3 regions of the Bacillus sp. ISL-39 genome follow, and region 1 is predicted to be linked to each of the others. Evidence: a T-box and tRNA genes for the amino acid it is inferred to sense, from the RefSeq annotation. Region 1 holds a T-box; the other regions hold tRNA genes.
The links. A T-box is a leader RNA that pairs with one kind of tRNA and senses whether it is charged. The one in region 1 lies ahead of argS (arginine--tRNA ligase), so its partner is inferred to be a tRNA-Arg.

Region 1 (3,266 bases):
TTGAACTTAAATACAGCGACACCGCTGGTGAAATATTCGCCAATTATATAGAACAAAATTAATCCCAATTGAGTCCCAGGCATTGACCCGGGACTCTTTTTACATTTCTTTCGGAGCTTTGATCCCCAATATTCTAAGGCCTTCCTCGAGGACAATGCTGACAGCATGGACCAAATGGAGCCGCGCATTCTTTTCCGGATCATCTCCAAGGATCCGCACTTCTCCATAGTATTTATTAAACGCCTGGGACAGATTAAGAACATATTTAGCAATTAGGGAGGGATCATTTCTTTCAAGCGCTCTCTTGATTGTATCCGGGAACATTTGCAGCTCAGTGATCACTGGCCATTCAGCAACAGCAGCCAGCTCTTCGTCCCCATTCGTATCTTCAAGTGCCCCCTTTTTCAACAATGATTGTGCCCGGGTATTTGTATATTGAACATAAGGTCCTGTTTCGCCCTCGACTTTTAGCATCTCTTCCAGGGAAAACTCAATATCATTCATCCGAAAATTCTTAAGGTCATGAAATACAACGGCACCGGTACCAATCATTTTGGCAATATCTATTTTATTGTCCAAAGAGGTTTTTTTTCCTCAATATTTTTTTCTGCCAGCTGAATTGAATCAGTGAGAACATCTTCAAGCAAAACGACCTTGCCTTTTCTTGTGGACATTTTTTTCCCGTCCTTTAACATCATGCCAAATGGAACATGAGTAATACCGTCCGCCCACTGGAAATCCATTTTTGCAAGCACTGCTTTTATCTGTTTAAAGTGAAGGCTTTGCTCATTGCCAACCACATATAATGATTTAACAAAAGAATACTCTTTGAATCTGTACATGGCCGCGGCTAAATCTCTTGTAGCATACAAGGTGGCGCCATCAGATTTTTTTATAAGACAAGGTGGAAGTTCTATGTCATCCAATTTGACTACTTGTGCCCCATCGGATTCATCAAGCAGTCCCTTTTCTTGCAGTATTTCCACGATTGGTTCCATCTTATCATTATAGAAGGCTTCCCCTGCATATGAATTAAACTCAATCCCCATAAGATCGTATATCTTCTTAAACTCCTTCAGTGATTCATCCTTGAACCATTTCCAAAGCTCAAGAGCATCAGCATCCCCATTCTCCAGGCGTCTGAACCAGTCGCGGCCTTCTTGTTCAAGCTCCGGCTGACTTTCTGCGGTCTCATGAAATCTTATATAAAGCTCAAGCAGCTCCTGTATCGGGTTCTTCTTTACTTCTTCCTCTGTGCCCCACAGCTTATATGCCGTGATGAGTTTGCCGAACTGAGTACCCCAGTCCCCTAAATGGTTGATTTTGACTGTTCTGTATCCACATTTTTCATAAATAAGCGAAAGCGAATTTCCAATAACGGTTGACCGCAGATGACCCATGGAAAATGGTTTAGCGATATTTGGCGAGGAAAGGTCAATTGTTACAGTCTGACTTTCACCAATGTCGAGATCACCATAATGATTCTTCTTTTGCCGTATTTCATTTAATAGTTCTTTGGCAACTTGCCCCTTATTTAAGAACGCATTTATATAGCCGCCAACTGCTTCAAAACGATCGAATGGTCCTTTGACCCCGCTTTGCAAGCGGGAACATAAATCTTTGGCAATTTCAGGTGGTGGCTTTCTCGTCGTTTTCGCCAATTGGAAACATGGAAAAGCTAAGTCTCCCTGCTGCAAAAATTTTGGTTTCTCAATTAACCGCTCTATCTCATAAGAAGTATGAACTTCCTCCAACACAGCGGCAAGCAATTCTGAGTAAAGTTTTACATATTCCATTAAAAAACCCCCTTATAAATACAAAAACTCCCGCCTCTATATAAGAGACGAGAGTAAATCCCGCGGTACCACTCAAATTGTTCCAGCATAAGGAACCTGCTTTCATTGATAACGGGTAAATCCCGGCCGGCCCTACTCGATTTGAGGCAAGCATCTCAAAAGTGCGCTTCATCATTCATATGCACCAGGCTTCCACCGTCCCTGGCTCGCTATAGCAAATATAGAATAATTACTCTCTTTTTCATCGATTTGATATTTTTACCATTATAAACAATCAAGAAGACATTTTGCAATCAATTTTTCACTGTCAAAAGCGAATCAAATTCTTGAATCGAACGTTTGTGTTCATCGTACTTTTCAATATAGTTGCCGCCGTTATAATCGCCAATCACTTTGCGCCAGAAGTTTCTGGCCGGCTCATTTTTCTGAACCTGGGTAATACTCCAGTTCCCAGGGAATAAGTCAAACAGCTTGACGGCCGCATCCGTCCCAAATCCTTTCCGGTAGAATTTCCTCATGATAAAAAATTCAAGGATGACATTGGGAACTCCACTTTCGACCATTGCAAAACCCGCCAGTTCCCCATCATGCATGATAAAAAAGGCATGTAAATCAGCTTCAGTCCAATATGGTTGTAAATCAAATGGAGCAAAGCTGCCATTCACTTCAAGCTTGATATCCTGAAAGACGGTAAATTCGTAAATATAAAATTGAACTAAATTTTGAAGAGTTGCTTCATCCTCTTCTTTAACACGCACTAAATCAATCACATGGACTCCCCTTTTTTTAAGGCTCTTTTCTCAAACTTTGTTGCTTTTGACTACAAAATAAAATTAAATGACCCATTTTTCTTCGCAAAATTGACTCCTTTGTAAGAAAAGAGCATGCCAACTTAATACCGACCTGCAAAATGGCCTTTTAATACGTTAAAATCGGCTTTAGGATTTTAACAACAATCTTTACGAAAACAGCCTTTTTTAAAAGTTATGACTAAGAATTCGTGCATTTAACCGAAAATCCTTTTTATCATTAGGCTCTTTTCTCAAACATTGTTTCGATTGACTACAAAATAGGATTGAATGACCTGTTTTAGTCCGCAAAGTTGAATCTATTGTTAGAAAAGAGCATGCAAACTTAATACCGACCTGCAAAACGGCTTTACATTAAGTTAAAATCGGCTTTAGGATTTTAACAACAATCTTTACAAAAACAGCCTATCATTAAAATGATCTTAAAATCACCCTGTTTATAAAGTGAAAATGAGCCCTCATCTAATTAGATAAGGACTCATTATACTAATATTCTTCTATTTGCCAAGTATGTGTGAACTGGATACAGCCCTTTAATGTTTGTGCGACTGGACATCCTCGTTCAAAAACATTCAATGCTCTTTCGGCAGCTTCTTTTTTTCCGGCAGGGACCTTCAATTCATAGTGACAGCTGATTTTCGTGATTTTTAGGACTCCTTCC
Region 2 (3,266 bases), on a different contig from region 1:
CTGGGAGAAGAGTTGACGGCCAAAATTGCGGGCGGAAAACAGAGATAGGGGAGTTCTCAAAATGGAATCAGTCATAATCGCGACAAAAAATAAAGGAAAAGCTAAAGAATTCGAGAAACTTTTTTTGCCAAAAGGGCTGGCGGTAAAAACTTTGCTCGATTACCCAGAGCTTGATGATGTAGAGGAAACAGGTACAACTTTTGAAGAGAATGCGATCCTAAAAGCTGAGGCAATCGCTAATATTCTTGGAGTCAAAGTAATTGCAGATGATTCTGGGCTTGAGATTGACGCATTGGAAGGACGGCCGGGTGTGTATTCGGCACGTTACGCAGGTCCCGAGAAAAATGATGAAAACAACATCGACAAAGTTCTCGATGAACTTCAGGATGTGCCAGAAAGTGAGCGCACCGCAAGATTCTGCTGTGCACTCGCAATGGCAGAGCCAGGCAAGGAAACAGTGACTGTATTCGGTACATGTGAAGGCAAAATCCTTAATGAACGACGCGGTACCAACGGTTTTGGCTATGATCCCATTTTCTTCGCAGAAACAAAGGGAAAATCTATGGCTGAATTGGCATCAGAGGAAAAAAACAAGATCAGCCACAGGGCCAATACGATCAGAAAGCTGGATGATCTTCTTAAAAAGCGAGAGGAACGCCATGAGTAGGGTGCTGATTGTCAGTGACAGCCACGGGTCAACAGAGGTACTGGAGGGAATTGAGAAGCTGCATGGCAATGATGTGGACTTGATGATCCACTGCGGTGACTCAGAGCTAGATGAAGATGATGCTGCTATTAAGAATTTCAAATCGGTGAAGGGGAATTGCGATTTCTATGGCCATTTTCCTGATGATGAAATCCATGTGATAAATGGCGTGAAAATTTTTGTGACACATGGGCACCTATACTCGGTGAAGTCTACACTCGCAAACTTGTACTATAAGGCAAAAGAACTAGAGGCTGAAGTCGTATGCTTCGGTCATTCGCATTTGCTGGGAGCAGAAATGGTAGATGATGTACTGTTCATCAATCCGGGAAGCATCAGGCTTCCACGCGGCAGGTCAGAAAAGAGCTATGCCATTCTCGAACTGGAAAATGGAAAAGCGGTATTGCGGATCTATGACTATGGAAATGGTGAGATGTCTGAATTAAGACAGGAGTTTTCACTTCACAAAACAAGTTAAAACTACTATAATGATTTTCTGAGGGGAATCAGCAGGTTTCCCTCAGAAAAAAGTTTTGATTTTTTATTGACATTTAGTCATTTGGCTAATATAATAAATCTTGTCTTTAAAAAACAACCAAGTCCCAGTAGCTCAGTTGGATAGAGCATACGCCTTCTAAGCGTACGGTCGGGAGTTCGAATCTCTCCTGGGACGCCATTTAAACTACATACCTTAACTCACCTTATTGAAGGTGAGTTTTTTTTTATGTCCTATAGTTCTTACTAGCTCTCCAAAACTGAAGTCTATAAGGGGTCAGTAAAAAAAAAATTAATTTTATTTAAATGTGAATATATCAACAATGTAAGCGTATACAAATAAACTAATTAATCTAAATTATCAAATAATTTAGAATAAGGGTGTTGACGAGTGTGGAAATTGGGCGTAAGATAATCCTCAAATAAAAAAACAAGTTGATTGCAACCAAAGCGAGTCATAGTTTTAAATTAATTTTAGAATAATGTAAAATTGTATTTTTTTAACCTGTAAATTTAATAATTTAAAGCGTCTATTTGTTAAAGGAGTGTTTATTGTGCCCGATCAGTGGATCTACTTAAACGGTGAATTTGTCACCAAGGAAAATGCTAAGATTTCGGTATATGATCATGGATTTCTATACGGAGATGGTATTTTTGAAGGGATACGGGTATACAGCGGCAATATTTTCAGGATGGAAGAACATATGGACCGGCTTTATCGGTCAGCGAAGTCCATTATGCTGAACATGCCACACTCTAAGGAGGAGTTCACCGGCCTGGTGGTTGAAACGGTCGAACGGAATCAATTGAGAGATGCTTATATCCGCATTGTCGTTTCCAGAGGTGTCGGGGACCTTGGGTTGGACCCCTATAAGTGCCCGAAAGCGAATGTCGTCATCATTGTTGAGCCCCTGGCTATTTTTCCAAAGGAATTGTATGAACGGGGACTGGAGATTGTCACAGTCGCGACAAGGAGAAATCGTCCTGATGTGTTAAGTCCTAAAGTGAAATCACTGAATTATTTGAATAATGTCCTTGTAAAAATTGAAGCGCATCTGGCAAATGTAAGTGAAGCACTTATGCTGAATGACCAGGGCTATGTTGCCGAAGGATCCGCGGATAATATTTTTATCGTGAGAGGCAGCACTTTCCTAACACCGCCAGGGTATGTAGGAGCACTAGAAGGAATCACCAGGAATGCCGTTATTGAAATCGCCAAAAAACTGGGGTATGAGGTCAAGGAGGAACCATTTACCCGCCATGATGTATACACAGCTGACGAAGTATTCCTTACAGGGACTGCAGCAGAAGTAATCGCAGTCGTAAAAGTAGATGGAAGAGTCATTGGCGATGGAGTGCCAGGAGAGCATACACAAAACATCCTGGATGAGTTCCGGGCAAGAGTAGTTGCGGATGGGATCCAGGTCTATCCAGAAAAAGCCCATCAAGTCAGTTGATATGAAAAGTATAATTAAATATAGATAAAGCGAAGACAGGGACAAGTAATTTATTGCGATGAGCATGCACAGAGAGCCGGAGTTGCTGGGAACCGGCGATGCCGCGATAAGTGAACTCACCCTGGAGCGCCAGTTTGAAAGGAAACCTAGTAAAACTGGTCGAGTGTCCTGCACTTGTTATCAAAACCGGCAGCTGAAGCTGTCACGAGTGCACGCATCATGCGTGAATAAGGGTGGTACCGTGGAACAAGGAGATAAAGCCTATTCCATCCCTTTGCCTGGGCAACCTTAGGCATATGGAGATGGAGTGGGCTTTTTTATTTTGAAAAAAACACTGAATACACAATGGGAGGTTCGATAAATGGAAGCTGCCTTGAAGGAAACAAAGGCTAAAACGAGTAAAGTAAGCGGTGCTGATTTGCTGCTTAAGGCCCTGGAAAAGGAAAACGTCGAAGTCATTTTCGGCTACCCGGGAGGGGCTGTCCTTCCGATTTACGACAAACTCTATGATTCTAACATTCTTCATGTTCTGCCAAGGCATGAACAGGGAGGGATCCACGCGGCAGAAGGATACGCGAGAATCAGCGGGAAACCTGGAGTAGTGATCG
Region 3 (3,266 bases), on a different contig from region 1:
AATGAATTTTAAATAAACTTTTAAATTCACTTCTTTATTTTCATCTATATAATATTTTTTAACACACTGTTTTTTGGAGGCGGCGTTTTTGAAGTCAGCAGGAATTATCTTTGGCTCAATCATTGTTTCATTTGCATTCAACCTTTTCCTGATCCCCCACGGAATCATGAGCAGCGGGATTAGCGGTCTATCCATCATTTTATCAATGCTCACATCTATCAATACTGGCGTTTACAATTTCCTTTTAAACTTCCCCCTGCTAGTTTTAGGATATTTAAAACTGGGACGGAATTTCATCTTTTATACGATTCTTTCCGTCATCACAATTTCTATCGCTCTTTATGTTATACCGGTGTTTAAGCTTGCAGAGGATCCGATATTATCCTCGATTTTTGGCGGTGCGATCGTTGGTTTGGGGATAGGGATAATCTTCCGTTCATCAGGATCTTCGGGCGGCTTCGATATTATCGGGATGCTTCTGGCAAGACGCAAAGACTTCCCTATGGGAACACTATTGTTCGCGATGAATTCAGTCGTTATCTTATTATCAGGTTTTTTGTTTAGCTGGGATGCAGCTTTGAATACGCTTGTTTCCATTTTTGTCCTTGGCAAAGTGATCGATAAGGTACATACACATCACGTTAAGCTAACTTTGATGATCATCACTAGAAAAGGGGAGGAAGTAAAGCAGCATCTACTTGGAAATGTTTATCGTGGTGTAACGGTGATGGACTCTGTTGGAGGTTTTTCGAATGAGAGGAGCAACGTCATCATTACAGTCATATCCCGTTATGAACTTACAGAAGTTAAAACACTAATAGAAGAAATAGATCCAGAAGCATTTGTCAATATCACTGAAACCCTGGAAGTGATGGGGCTATTTCATAAAAAGCAGCATTAATGACATTCAAGAAGCTGGAAATACAGCTTCTTGGTGCTTTCCGAATTTTTATAGGGAAATTTCTCTTGAATTTTTCACAGATTCATCGTATAATAATTGAGTCGCTGTAATTAGTGAATGATCATGTATTTACTTTCTCAATTTATAACTTTAATTCGATTCACTTTCTAATACTTCATCTTAATTCTAATCATGTCCCAGTAGCTCAGCATCGACGAATTCGCATCTTTGAAATTGCTTCAGCGTACTCATCGAGATGCCTCTTGGTTTACTTTCTGAGATGAGGACGGGATATAACACTAATCGATTCACTTTCTAATACTTCATCTTAATTCTAATCATGTCCCAGTAGCTCAGCAGGATAGAGCAACAGTTTCCTAAACTGTAGGTCGGGAGTTCGAATCTCTTCTGGGACGCTTAAAACCTTGATTTTGAATCAAGGTTTTTTTATTTTTCGCAAGATGTTTCATTCCCCCTCTTTGCATCTTTCTTCTTCCTGAGAAATGCGAAATGAAGCCGAAATATACCTCTTCGAAGGATTATTTAATGACACTACTCATAGCCCCCTTTTAATAGAATTTACTACTTTAAATTTTGGTGAAAATGGCCAAAAAAAGTTAGTTCAATGGAACTAATTACATTTTTAATACGTCTATTATATTTGAAGCTCAATCTTATTCTATTAATATACCAATATTTTGTTTTTGGATTAAATAAGTTTGTTTGTGGTATTTATATTCCATAAGCAATTAAGCAAAAGGGGTAGTAACATGAAAAACAAAATAAAAGATTTGCCATATTTATTGTTTTTGCTGGTTATGCCAGTACTGGGCTTGATTTATAAGATCTTGAATAACAACCCTCGGGAAGCTGTAATCCTTTCAACTGATCTTGACGATAAGATACCTTTCCTTTCAATTTTCATTATACCGTATATCATTTGGTACGCCTTCATATTAGGTTATCTGATTTATTTTTGGTATAAGGATACACGGATCTATTTAAAGACATTGACTTTAATTGTTATTGGAGAGTTAGTTTGTTTCGTCATTTACTTCTTCTTCCAGACTACTGTTCCTCGTCCAAACCTGGTTGGTGACGGAATCCTTATAGAGCTTGTCGGCATGATATACAGTCATGATCAACCATACAATGCTTTCCCCAGCATTCATGTATTAACTACATTTGCCATAATTCTTGGCAATATCAACATCCGAAATAAACATATCATCCATTCAATCTTCGTTCCAGTAATGGGTTCGTTGATTATTATTTCTACACTGTTTGTTAAACAGCATTATATACTAGATATGTTCGCATCCATGTTTTTAACTTCATTTATTTATGGGATTGTCTTTGAATTATTTGAAGTTAAAGTTGCCAAAAAAGCCGATACAGTTTATGTAAAAGACTGAACAAGTATCTTTATAACGAAAGTGAAGAAACATAGGTCATTCAATCCCTATTTTGTAGTCAATAGCATCAAAGGTTGAGAAAAGAGCCTTTAAAAAAGAGCTGCGTCTGCAGCTCTTTTTTCGTTATTTATCGGTATCCTCTTCGCTTCTTACATCCGGTTTAACAGGGTATAGTTCTTCAGAAGCTTCTGTTTGGTACTGATAGTTTGTATTTCGATGTTCCCTCCCGCCATCTTCGAAAACATTCCCAGCCATATACTTATGAAAGAAGTACTCAAACAAAGCGATTCCAGCGGCTGATATTAGAGATGCCAGCAGTAAACTCTCTCCGTATGTCAAACTTTCTCCCAAAATCCAGATGATCATAAAGGCAAGTCCAAAATCTGCTAATGTTGCGATTGTATTGTTCGTTTTTGGCAAGAGGAACAAGTCTCCAATTACATAAGACGCTAACCCAAGCACCAAGGATATCAAAAAAACATTGGTAAAAGACATATCGTACATCAGGCCAAGAATGACATATAGGAGTACCAGGCTGGCAAGGAACTTTATTGCCAGTGCTCTAAGATGTTTCATTAAAATCCCTCCATAAACTTTTACTGTATCCGTTATGTTGCTCCACTTGCTTTATTCCATACTTTTTTCTGTAAAAAAAGAGAAATCATCCCTATAAGCAAGACAACGACTACACTAATGAAAAAACCCATTCGAATGCTCTTTTCCATGATCGTCCCGCTCACAGCTGCCAGGATAAGAGTTATCCCAATAAAAGAAATGATTTTCCCCCATGCTTTTAATTCAAGCAATTTTAGAGCTGAGATAATGATAAACGCCCAATTGAATAAAATCAGGATGCCTGCGGCTGTAGTGATATACTCATAAATTTTGCCCGGAAGAAGCAAGGCTGTAATGATTGATGCAATTAAGCCAACCACCGCCAATCCCAGCGA

Region 2: it has a tRNA-Arg gene. The T-box ahead of argS (arginine--tRNA ligase) is inferred to sense a tRNA for this amino acid. The anticodon was not compared.
Region 3: it has a tRNA-Arg gene. The T-box ahead of argS (arginine--tRNA ligase) is inferred to sense a tRNA for this amino acid. The anticodon was not compared.

Annotation. Positions count from the first base shown of each region.
Region 1 is NZ_JAGGQM010000007.1:98,561-101,826, reverse strand. It holds gene J7E37_RS08395 (HesB/YadR/YfhF family protein) at 1-62, shown strand, start outside; partial or broken gene argS (arginine--tRNA ligase) at 100-1,796, opposite strand; T-box leader at 1,837-2,050, opposite strand; gene J7E37_RS22055 (GNAT family N-acetyltransferase) at 2,090-2,566, opposite strand; gene J7E37_RS22470 (OsmC family protein) at 3,092-3,266, opposite strand, start outside.
Region 2 is NZ_JAGGQM010000001.1:5,305-8,570, forward strand. It holds gene rph (ribonuclease PH) at 1-48, shown strand, start outside; gene J7E37_RS00040 (XTP/dITP diphosphatase) at 62-667, shown strand; gene J7E37_RS00045 (metallophosphoesterase) at 660-1,184, shown strand; tRNA gene J7E37_RS00050 (tRNA-Arg) at 1,306-1,382, shown strand; gene ilvE (branched-chain-amino-acid transaminase) at 1,756-2,658, shown strand; T-box leader at 2,682-2,935, shown strand; gene ilvB (acetolactate synthase large subunit) at 3,020-3,266, shown strand, end outside.
Region 3 is NZ_JAGGQM010000010.1:81,614-84,879, reverse strand. It holds gene J7E37_RS10025 (YitT family protein) at 89-901, shown strand; tRNA gene J7E37_RS10020 (tRNA-Arg) at 1,244-1,317, shown strand; gene J7E37_RS10015 (phosphatase PAP2 family protein) at 1,672-2,316, shown strand; gene J7E37_RS10010 (YndM family protein) at 2,440-2,892, opposite strand; gene J7E37_RS10005 (amino acid permease) at 2,925-3,266, opposite strand, start outside.